Regions from separate parts of the Clostridium sp. TJA032 genome, predicted to be linked through region 2. Evidence: riboswitches for the same ligand, from Rfam matches in the RefSeq annotation. Region 2 holds a riboswitch; the other holds the start of a gene.
The links. Region 2 has a riboswitch for thiamine pyrophosphate ahead of thiS (sulfur carrier protein ThiS). Riboswitches for the same ligand answer to the same signal wherever they lie in the genome.

Region 1: linked by a shared signal. The riboswitch ahead of thiT (energy-coupled thiamine transporter ThiT) and the one ahead of thiS (sulfur carrier protein ThiS) in region 2 are both predicted to bind thiamine pyrophosphate.

What each region holds. Positions count from the first base shown of each region.
Region 1 is NZ_JBZEFB010000001.1:698,868-704,885, forward strand. Features, by position in the region: gene AC4FRL_RS03140 (ribonuclease Z) at 1-20, opposite strand, end outside; gene AC4FRL_RS03145 (MJ1433 family protein) at 148-903, opposite strand; gene AC4FRL_RS03150 (GNAT family N-acetyltransferase) at 1,119-1,622, opposite strand; gene AC4FRL_RS03155 (histidinol-phosphatase) at 1,927-2,706, shown strand; TPP riboswitch at 2,828-2,932, shown strand; gene thiT (energy-coupled thiamine transporter ThiT) at 3,030-3,725, shown strand; gene AC4FRL_RS03165 (pyridoxal phosphate-dependent aminotransferase) at 3,835-4,920, shown strand; gene cax (calcium/proton exchanger) at 4,980-6,018, opposite strand, start outside.
Region 2 is NZ_JBZEFB010000001.1:909,336-915,353, reverse strand. Features, by position in the region: gene AC4FRL_RS04145 (RelA/SpoT domain-containing protein) at 1-560, shown strand, start outside; gene AC4FRL_RS04140 (MFS transporter) at 865-2,568, shown strand; TPP riboswitch at 2,615-2,716, shown strand; gene thiS (sulfur carrier protein ThiS) at 2,840-3,034, shown strand; gene thiF (sulfur carrier protein ThiS adenylyltransferase ThiF) at 3,052-3,849, shown strand; gene AC4FRL_RS04125 (thiazole synthase) at 3,910-4,674, shown strand; gene thiH (2-iminoacetate synthase ThiH) at 4,688-5,791, shown strand; gene AC4FRL_RS04115 (thiamine phosphate synthase) at 5,801-6,018, shown strand, end outside.

The DNA.
Region 1 (6,018 bases), 210 kb from region 2:
AAAAAAGTTAAATTAATCATAACTACTCCTCCTAAAAGTCATTAAATCTCAATGTTTTTAAGTAAAATATACCATAAGGAAATAATAAATACTATTTTATAAATATAAAATAATAAATAAAAGATATCTCTTTTAAAGAGATATCTTTTATTTAAAATAATTACATTCCTTTTCTTTTAAAGACCTTTTATCAAAAGGGTTTGTAACTAAAGCTCTTAAAAATAGTTGAGGATAGTTAGCCTTTAACTGTTTCATGTATTGAACCCATTCAAAGGTTAAATATTTATATGCAACATTTATATCTTTTTCTATATGATTAACTTCATATTCTTCTAATCTATGAGAAAATCGACTACTTAACTCCTCCCTTAAATGCATAAGACATATAAGCATTTCTGAAAATTCTTCATGTTCTATTAACATAGGATTAGTTATTAAATTTATTACTAAATCTTTTTGTGAATTTAACTTATTTTCTAAATATATTAAATCTATCTTGTTTATATCAATTTCATAAGAATAATTATTCACAACTTCTTCTAATCTTTTAAAATCATTTTTATTCCATTCCTTCGTAACTAAAACTTCTTTTGCAATAATTTCTGTACTATCATCTGCAAAGACAAATATATTTAAAATCTCTGTTCCAATTTCACTAAAGAAAACTCCAATTAACATACTTAACTTATCTTTTAAATGTTCTTTTTCTCTTTTTTCAAGTAATTTATCAATTACTAAAGTAGTAAAAAATACTTCCATAGGTATAAAAGCTATGTCTGCAAAAAGAAATATTAAAGTATGATTAAGATCATTAAATATAAGATAGTGTAAATAATGCAAAAATAAAGACAATCCTATTAACCCAACACCAATTAGTAAAAATTCCTTTTTCTGCTTGCTCATATTCTGTTTCTCCTTTGTATTTAAAGTCATTCCTATTTAAGACATTATATATTATAACCTTACTTTTAAACTCTTTCTATGCTTTTAAAATTTAATTTACAAAGATACTTACAAATAAAATATATATTAATTAAAACTTATACTTAATTTATAATCTAAATCCTTAAATAAAAAATCAGTTTATAGAAAGTTTTCTATAAACTGATTTTTATTAATTATATTATTGCTTTTTCAAGACATAAAAAAGGTTCTACTATATCTCTCATAGACATCATTTCCCCTACATGGACATATCCTAAATTTTTATATAAATTGACAGCATTTTCATTTTTATGATAAGCACTTATTCTTATGGAGTTACATTTTTTCTCTTTAGCCATTTCTTCTATAAAATCTATCATTTTTTTACCATAGCCCTTACCTCTATGTTCTGTAGAAACAGCTATTCTATGAAAAGATAAAAATGGACCATCTACTTGCCATGAAATATCATTATAAACATCATAGGCATAGTCATTTACTGTAGCTACTGCTACTATTTCTCCTAATACCTCTATTCCATAAAGATGATTATTAAAAATATCTTTCAAAATTATTTCTGTATTGGGATAATTTTCATTCCAATTATAAAGACCCCTTAAATTCATTTCCTTTACAACATTATCATAAATACTTTTAACTTTTTCTAATTCTTTTTCTTCTATCAATCTTATTTTCATTTTCCTTATACCTCTTACTAAAAACTAATTTAAAATAATGCCTAATTAAATAATTAACTAAAACTTACCCCATGTTCATATCTCCTTTAAATGTTAATAATAAAATAACTTTAATTATGTAAAGTTCTCTTTACATAAAACCCTCTTTAAATCCACTTAATTACTTATCGTGGAATAATTTTATTTTATTCAAAAGGAAAAGTCAAAGAATTTTTTGTTAACATTTTTCTATTAAAATTTTATTAACATTTATCTTTTAATTATTTTTTTGATATACTCTATTTATAGAGAGGAAGTGGAATTTATGTTAAAAAAAATTAATTTTCATACTCATACTAAAAGATGTAAACATGCCCTTGGAGAAGATGAGGATTATATTAAAGAAGCCCTTAAAGAAAATTTAAATACCTTAGGTTTTAGCGATCACGCTCCTTATGCTGACAATAGATTTTCTCTTAGAATGAACTTCAATGAACTTTGTGAATATAAAGATTCTTTAGAGAAATTAAAAGATAAATATAAAAATTATATAAATATAAAAATAGGTTTAGAAATAGAATATTTGCAAACAGATGATTTTTATTATAACTACTTAAAAAATGAATTAAAATTTGATTATTTAGCTCTAGGGCAGCATTTATTTTTAAATGAGGAAGGAAATCTTAAAAATACTTACAATTTAGATAGCACAGAGGATTATATAGATTATGCAAAAAGTATATCCCTTGGAATAAAAAGTGGTTACTTTAGTTTTATAGCCCACCCTGATTTAATCTTTATAAATAATTTCCCTTGGGATGAAAATTGTGATTTAGCCTGTGATATTATAATTTCCTATGCAAAAAGATATAATTCTATCTTAGAATTTAATGCTAATGGTTTTAGAAGAGGAAAGAAAAAATTTATAGATGGAGAACGTTTTGCATATCCTTATGAAAAGTTTTGGGAAAAAGTTTCTTTGTCTAATGTAAAAGTAATAATTAATTCAGACTGTCATAATCCTAAAGAAGTCTTTGACTCTTATGTTTATTATGCTTATGAAAAAGCTAACTCACTTAATTTAAATCTAGTTTATGACATATAAATTTTCTTTTAAACTTTCTATTTTTATTTAAAAAATACAAATTTAGATAATATTTTTTCATTTAATAGTAAATATTACTTGACCAAAGGTAAATTTATATATAAAATATATTTAGAATTATTTCATGTGCTAGGGGTGCCTATTGGCTGAGAGATGATATTTTTATCATTAACCCTCAACACCTGATCTGGTTAATTCCAGCGTAGGGAAGCGTTTAGGGCTGTATTTAAACCAGATCTTTAAAAAGATCTGGTTTTTTTATTTAAAATATTTAAACTCTCCCTTAGCACAATTAAAGTTTAAGAAGGGGGGACTGAAAAACTATGATGTCATTTTCTCAAATAATAAATGATTTTATTCAAAGTTTTTCATCAATTAATTTAGGAGGAAATTTTAAGGAGATTGTAACTAATCCAATGACAATTCTCGCTTTAATAGGGGTCCTAATTATATTATTTTTACTTATAAAAGCTAAAAACATAAAATTTGATGCAAAAATGCTTACAACTATAGGAATTGCTTTAGCTCTTACTGCTGTTTTAAATATGCTAAAGATATATAAATTTCCACAAGGTGGAGGAATAACTTTAGGTAGCATGATTCCTATTATACTAGTTGCTTACGCTTATGGCCCATTAGTTGGAATGCTTACAGGATTTTTATTTGGGATAATATCCTTATTTATAGACCCATATATTATACATCCTGTTCAAGTTCTTTTTGATTATCCAATTCCATATATGGCTTTAGGAGTAGCAGGTTTCTTTAAAAATCATAGAATGTTTGGAGCTATAGTTGCGATATTTTTAAAATTCTTAGCTCACTTTATTTCAGGAGTAGTATTCTTTGGTTCTTTTGCACCCGAAGGAATGTCTCCAATTTTATATTCATTCTTAGTAAACGGTGCATTAATAGGCGCTGATGGATTAATATGTATAATTATTTTAAGCATATTACCTGTAAATAGGCTTATTAAGGCCATAAGACCAAAAAACATAGCAAATAACTATGCTTCTTAAAATACTAGGGTTAGATTATTTAATTAATCTAACCCTTTTTATTTCTTTAGTAAAGAATTATACTATAATTAAGAAATTTAAAGTTATATCAAATTTAAAGGAGGTACTTATGAGTATTAATCATGGTGCTAATTTATTTGATTTATCAGATAAATTAGGAGTAAATAAAAACGATATAAAAGATTTTAGTTCAAATATAAATCCCTTTGGTGCTTCTAAAAAAGCTAAAGAAGCTATTTTAAAAAATATAGATTTAGTTTCTATTTATCCAGACCCTAAATATAAAAGATTAAAAGAATCCATTTCTTCATACTGTAAATGCAAGGAAGAAAATATTATAGTTGGTAGTGGTGCTACTGAGCTTATATCATCTTTTATAAACATTATAAGTCCTAAAAAGGCACTTCTTTTATCTCCCTCTTATTCAGAATATGAAAGTGAATTAGAAAAGATAAATTGTAAGGTATATAAATTTTTTGCAAGGGAAGAAGATAACTTTAAAATAGATTATATAAATCTTATAAATCATATAAACTCTTCAAACTTTGACTTAGTCATAATTTGTAATCCTAATAATCCTACAGGCTTTGCCTTTTCAAAAGATGAAATAAAAAATTTAATAAAAAACACCTCAACATTTTTTATGGTTGATGAAACCTATGTAGAGTTTACAGAGCCTGAAATTTATTCCTCTACTCCTTTAATAGATGAATTTAATAACCTTTTTGTAATTAGAGGAACTTCTAAATTTTTTTCAACTCCAGGAATAAGGTTAGGCTATGGACTTATTTCTAATGAAAAAATAAAAAAATCCATTTTAGAAAAATTAGACCTTTGGAACATAAATATTTTTGCCACAACTATGGGAGAAATTATGTTTAAAGATTTTGATTACATATTATCAAATAACCATAAGTTAAAAGAAGAAATGGAATATCTTTTTAAAGAATTAAATTCAATAAAAGACTTAAAAGTTTATAAAAGTTATAGTAACTTTATCCTTTGCAAAATTAAATCAAAAAAAATAAATGCTAAAAATCTTTATGATGAACTTTTAAAAAAAGATTTAATAATTAGAAACTGTACTTCCTTTGAAGGTTTAAATGAATACTTTTTTAGAGTGTGTTTATTAAAACATGAAGATAATAAACTTCTTGTAGAAAATCTAAAAGAAATATTTTCTAATTTAAGTTAAATAAAAGGTTATAAGCATAATTAAATTTAATTATACTTATAACCTTTTGTCTTTATAAGTTAAACTATAAGAAACATAACAGCAATTATTATATAAACAGCTAAAAGCTGAACTCCTTCAAGCCAATTAGATTCTCCATCACTAACTATACGATTAGCTATAAGAACAGATACTATTAAAGCAACTAATTCAAACTTATTAAAAATAATACTCATAGGTTCAAAAATAAGGCTTAAAAATATTAAAACTGGAGCTACAAATAATATTATTTGTAAACTTGAACCTATAGCAATCTCTACAGAAACATCCATTTTATTTTTCATAGCCATTATTATTGCAGTACTATGTTCTGCAGCATTTCCTATTATAGGAATTAAAATTATTCCTACAAAAAATTCACTAAGCCCTAAAGTTCTTGTCATAGGCTCTACAGCCCCTACTAAAAATTCACTTTCTACTGCAATAATTATAGTAGCTACTATAAGGACTATTATAGATTTTTTTAAAGACCATTTACTCTCTTCTTCACAATCCTCTCCACTTTCTATAGCATATATATCCTTATGAGTAAAGAAAGAGAATACTAAACTTAAAATATATATTATAAACATAACTAAAGCTACTATTACACTTAAACTTTCATACTTTGTATTTAAAAATTCTATTTTTATAGTATGCATAAATATAGCAGGAATAGTAAGACCAATAACTGCAAATAGTAACATACTTGAACTATTCTCCATAATCTTCTTGTTAAAACTTTGAGTTTTATATTTTATTCCTCCAGCTAACATACTAGCTCCTAAAACTAAAAGGATATTTCCAATTACAGACCCTGCAATAGATGCTTTAACAACATCAAACAAGCCACTTTTTAAAGCAAAAAAAGATATTATAAGTTCTGTTGCATTTCCAAAGGTAGCATTTAAAAAACCTCCTAGCTTAGGTCCTGTATAAAATGATATTTCTTCTGTAGCCTCACCCATAAGCCCTGCTAAGGGTATTATAGCTAAAGCTGATAATAAAAATCTAATAGTCGGTGAAAAGTTCATAAATTCTCCTATAATACTTATAGGAATGAATATTAAAAGTAATTTT
Region 2 (6,018 bases):
ATAGAAAAGAAAAGTATGGTGAAGATTTTGATTTTAATGAAGAGAACTATAAAAATGAAATAACAGATTTAATAGGTATAAGGGTTTTACATATATTTAAAGACCAATGGAAGGATATACATGACTTTATAATAAAAACTTGGGATGTTATTGAAATAACAGCTAATATAAGAGATGGAGATGATAGGAGTATCTTTGATGATTTAGGAATTGAGGTTATATCAAGACAATCTGGGTATAGGTCAGTTCATTATCTTGTAGAATGTTATCCTACTAATCAAAAAGTTATTGCAGAAATTCAAGTTAGAACTATTTTTGAGGAAGGATATGGAGAAATTGACCATAGATTAAGATATTCTCATAATGAAATACCAGAGATTTTAAAATCTAATCTTTTACTTTTTAATAGAATTGTAGGAAGTGCAGATGAAATGGCCTCTTTAATAAATATGTTAAATAATAATTTAGATAATAAAGATAAATATTATGAAGATAAGTTAAGAGAAAAAGAGGAAGAAATTAAAAAATTAAAAGAAGAAATTAAAAATATAAAAAGATAGAAAATGAAACCTATAAATATTAGAAGTAATATTTATAGGTTTCATAATTTTATAAATAAAAAGAAAAGAAATTTATAAAATTATAATATTAATAAAACATTAACTAAATATGAATAAAAATGAAATAAGCAGGTAGTTTTAATATATTTTGAAACAATTTAAGAAAATTCTAACTTTGATTTTATTAAATTATGGTAGTAAACTGAACCTAGTTCATTGTGAAGTTTATTAATAATATTTAAGAGAATAATATTAATAAAAATCACACTAGAATTTAAGAAAGCTTATGAAAGGATGATAAAAAATGAAGAAGAAATCAGTTGGAATTACCATGGCGGTCTTCTTATTAGGGATTTTTATGGGAGCTATTGATTCTGGAATAGTTTCTCCTGCAAGAGATATTATAGCTGATGGATTAAAGGTTTCACAAAATGCTAGTGTGTGGGTTGTAACAATATATACTTTAGCCTATGCAGTATCTATGCCACTTATGGGGAAATTATCTGATAGGTATGGAAGAAAAAAAGTTTATATGGTTTCAATATCACTTTTTTGTCTAGGTTCTTTACTTTGTGGTATATCAGATTATGTAAATAGCTATACTTTTTTACTTGTTTCAAGAGTTATAGAAGCTATAGGTGGTGGTGGTATAATGCCAATCGCTACAGCATACATAGGAACATCATTTCCAGTTGAAAAAAGAGGCTCAGCCTTAGGAATGATAGGTGGAGTTTATGGAATAGCTACAGTTGTAGGACCAACCTTAGGTTCTGGAATACTTTCTATTTTCGGTGATAAAAACTGGGGGTTTTTATTTTTAGTAAATGTTCCAATTAGTATAATTATACTTTTTATGGCAAGAAAATTAGAAGAAAATACTTCTTCTAAGGGAGTTAAAAAATTAGATGTTTTAGGTTCTTTAGTACTAACAGTATTAATACTATCCTTAATGTATGGAGCTACTAATTTAAAATTTTATGATTTTATTAATTCAATAAAATCCTTAGAGGTTTGGCCATATCTTTTAATATTTATAATATCAATTCCAATATTAGTTTTTGTAGAAAGAAAAGCAGAGGACCCTGTAATAAACTTATCTTATTTTACAAATAAAGAAATAGCCATAACTTTAATTTTAAGTTTTGTTGTAGGTTGTGGATTAATGGCTACAGTATTTATTCCTCAATTTAGTGAAAATATACTAAAAACTCCAATGGGAAGTGGAGGATATATAGTTACTATTTTTGCAATATTTGTTGGAATAGCAGCTCCTTTAGGAGGAAAATTTATTGATAAAATAGGTGTTAAAAAAGTGCTTTTAATAGGGATGGCCTTAGTTATTATAGGAAACCTCTATCAAGGATATATAACAACTAAACATCCAGGAATTTTTAATTTAATTGTAGGTTTAGGTATTATGGGCTTTGGTTTAGGATTTTCTATGGGAACTCCAATAAATTACTTAATGCTTAGCTTAGTTCCAGATAATGAAGCTACAGTTGGACAATCAGCAGTATCTTTAGTTAAATCTATAGGAATTGCAGTATCTCCAAATATTCTTATTAATTTTATCTCTGATGCAGGAAGAAAGGTTCCAGAAGCATTACAAAAGGTTATGCCACCTTTAGAGGGTGGAATGTCTAATGTTATGAACTCTTTAGGAGGAGGTTCAAATTTTTCAAACTCCATAGGAAATGCTAGTGTAACTAATATTTTTAGCATTATAAAAGAAATGGTAAATGGACAATTTATAGTGTTAAGAGATAAATTTTTAAATAATCCTAATGTTAATATAGAGGCTATAGAAAAATCCTATATGAAAAGTTTAGAGGGAGCTAAAAATGCTATAGAAACTGCCTTTCAAAGTACAATGAATACAGGTTATACTAAGTTGTTTTTAACTTGTTCTATTATAGCTTTAATAGGATTTATATTAACATTATTATTAAATAATGATTTAATAACTATGAAAAACAGAAAAATGGAAAAAAAGGAAAAAATTAATTGATAAAATTTAATTTTTAAGGTATGATAAATAAAAACAAATAATTTTAAGATATTGCTAGGGGTGCCTTTAAGGCTGAGAGGAATTTAAATTCTAACTCTAAGAACCTGATTTGGTTAGTACCAACGTAGGGAAGTATATTTTAATCTTATATTTTTCATACTAAAAATATTTTATGATTAATTAGAAAATATATTTTAAAAGGTTTAGCAATAAAAGCTAAACCTTTTTTGTTGGTGTAAATAATCTTAAAAATAAGAAAAGAGGTGAGAATATGATTGTTAATGGTAAGTATTTAGAAAAGAATAATATAAATACAGTACTTGATTTATTGAACTTACTAGAAATAAGTAGTAAAAGAGTTGTTGTTGAAATTAATAAAGATATAGTTCCTTCAAATAAGTACAATGAATTTATACTTAATGAGGAAGATAAAATTGAGATTATTGCCTTTGTTGGTGGAGGATAGTATTAAGAGAGGAATATATGAATATAAAGGTTAATGAAAAATGGAGAGTATTAGAGGAAAAAATAACAGTGTATTCTTTAAAAGAAAAAGAGTTTTCAGATTCTAATATTATTATATTAAATGGCTTTCCTGTTGAAGAGGACAAGTTTCTTGAAGAAGGAGATAGAATTGTTTTTATTAAAAAGGGAGTAATGCCTAAAAGAGAAGAGTTAGAGGAGCTTATGATATGTAGACATACTCCAGGAGTTTATGAAAAACTTAAAAATCTTAAGGTATTAATAGCAGGTTGTGGAGGACTAGGTTCTAATATTGCAATTTCTTTAAGTAGAATAGGCGTTGGAAAAATAATTTTAATAGATTTTGACTTAGTGGAACCTTCTAATTTAAATAGACAACAATATTATATAGAGGATATTGGAGAATATAAGGTAAAGGCTTTAAAGAAAAATTTAAAGAGAATAAATCCTTTTATAGAGGTTTGTGATTTAAATTTAAAGCTAGAAAAGAATAATATGAAATTATTAAATAAGGGGGACATCATATTAGAGGCCTTTGATAGAGCAGAGAGTAAAGCTTTATTGGCTAATTATTTCTTAGAGAATATAACTGATAAGTTTTTGATTTCTTCTTCTGGTATGGCTGGTTTTTTTGATTCTAACTTAATAAAAACAAAAAAGATAACAGAAAGATTTTATATTTGTGGTGATTTTATAAATGAGGCTAAGGAAGGGTGTGGATTAATGGCACCTAGAGTAGCTATATGTGCAAATCATATGGCAAATCTAGTTATAGATATAGCTTTTAATAAAATTTAAAAATATACTTAATCAATAAATTATATAATATTTAATTTAGTATAAAAGGAGTAGAGTATTTTGGATAAATTAATAATTGGTGGAGTAGAGATAAAAAATAGGCTTTTTGTTGGAAGTGGTAAGTATCCTTCAAATAAGATGATAAAGGATATTTTAAAGGGAAGTGGTGCTAATGTTATAACTTTAGCTTTAAGAAGAATAGATTTAGATAATAAGGAGGAAGATATTCTTCAAAATATACCTAAGGATATAATTTTGCTTCCTAATACATCAGGTGCTAAAAATGCTGAAGAAGCAATTAGAATAGCTAAAATAGCTAGAGCTATGGGCTGTGGAAATTGGATAAAAATAGAGATTATATCAGATTCTAAGTATTTACTTCCTGACAATGAAGAAACAATAAAGGCTACAAAGATATTATCAGAGGAGGGGTTTATAGTTCTTCCTTATATGTGCCCAGATCTTTATGTAGGAAGAAAATTAATAGAAGCTGGAGCAAAAGCTATAATGCCACTTGGAGCACCTATAGGAAGTAATAGAGGCTTGAAAACAAAGGAACTAATTCAAATAATGATAGATGAATTAGATATTCCAATTATAGTTGATGCAGGTATAGGAAAACCATCACAGGCTATGGAAGCTATGGAGATGGGAGCTGCAGCTTGTTTAGTTAATACAGCTATAGCATCTTCTTGCAATCCTGTAAGCATGGCTAAGGCTTTTTCTATGGCAGTAAAGGGAGGAAGATTAGCTTATGAGGCTAAATTGGGGAATGAATCAAAATTTGGAAATGCCTCTTCTCCTCTTACTGGTTTTTTAGGATAGGAGATGGTTTTCTTTGAGTTTTTATGAAGTAATAAAAAAATATAGAAATTTTGATTTTTACAAATATTTTTCCTTAGTAAAAAAAGAAGATATTTTAAAAAGTATTTATAAAAGAAATAAGGATTATTATGATTTATTAAATTTACTTTCTCCTTTAGCTGAAAGTCTTTTAGAGGAAATGGCTAAAGAGGGAAGAAATCTTTCTTTAAAATATTTTGGGAAAACAGTATTAATATATACACCTATGTATATTTCTAATTATTGTATAAATAAATGCTCATACTGTGGCTATAATATAGAAAACAAAATATTTAGAAAAAGGCTAAGTAAAGAAGAAATAAAAATAGAAGGAGAATTAATTTCTAAAGAAGGTTTTAAGCATATTTTAATACTTACAGGCGAAAGTAAATATCATACTCCAGTAGAATATATAGAAGAGGCTATTAAGATTTTAAGTAGTAAATTTCCATCTATTACAATAGAGGTATATGCAATGACAGAAAAAGAGTATGAGAGAATTGTTAAAGTAGGAGCAGAGGGACTTACTATTTATCAAGAAACTTATGATGAAAGTGTATATGAAAAGGTACACTTAAAAGGTCCTAAAAAAAATTATAAGTTTAGATTAGATGCACCAGAGAGAGGGATAAAAGCTGGAATTAGAACTTTAGGAATTGGTGCTTTATTAGGCTTAAGTGATTTTAGAATAGATGCATTTTTTACAGCAATGCATGGTAAGTATTTAAGAGATAAATATCCTCATATTGATATAAGTTATTCACTTCCTAGAATTAGACCTTGTTATGGAGGAAAAGAAAATTTAAAGGAAGTTTTAGATAAAAATTTAGTTCAAGCCCTTTTAGCTTACAGACTTTTTGATCCACAAGGAACTATAAATATATCTACTAGAGAAGATAGAGAGTTTAGAAAAAATTTGATTCCTTTAGGTGTTAATAAATTAAGTGCTGGAGTTTCTACAGAGGTTGGAGGACATTCTTTAAAAGAAAAAGGAACAGGACAATTTTATATAAGTGATGAAAGTTCTGTTGTAGAAGTTAAGGACTTAATAAAAAAACAAGGTTATCAACCTATATTTAAAGATTGGCATAGATTTTAGGAGTTAGGTATGTTTTTAATAACAAATAGAAATTTAGTATGCAAGGAAAAATACTTTAAAGTAATAAAAGAAAGTGCTACAAAAGGAATTAAAAATATAATATTAAGGGAGAAGGATTTAAATTTAGAAGATTTAATAGAAATTTATAGGGAAATAAAAACCGTAGTGAGTTCTGATACAAATATAATTATAAATTCTAATTTAGAAGCAATTAAAATTTTAGGAGA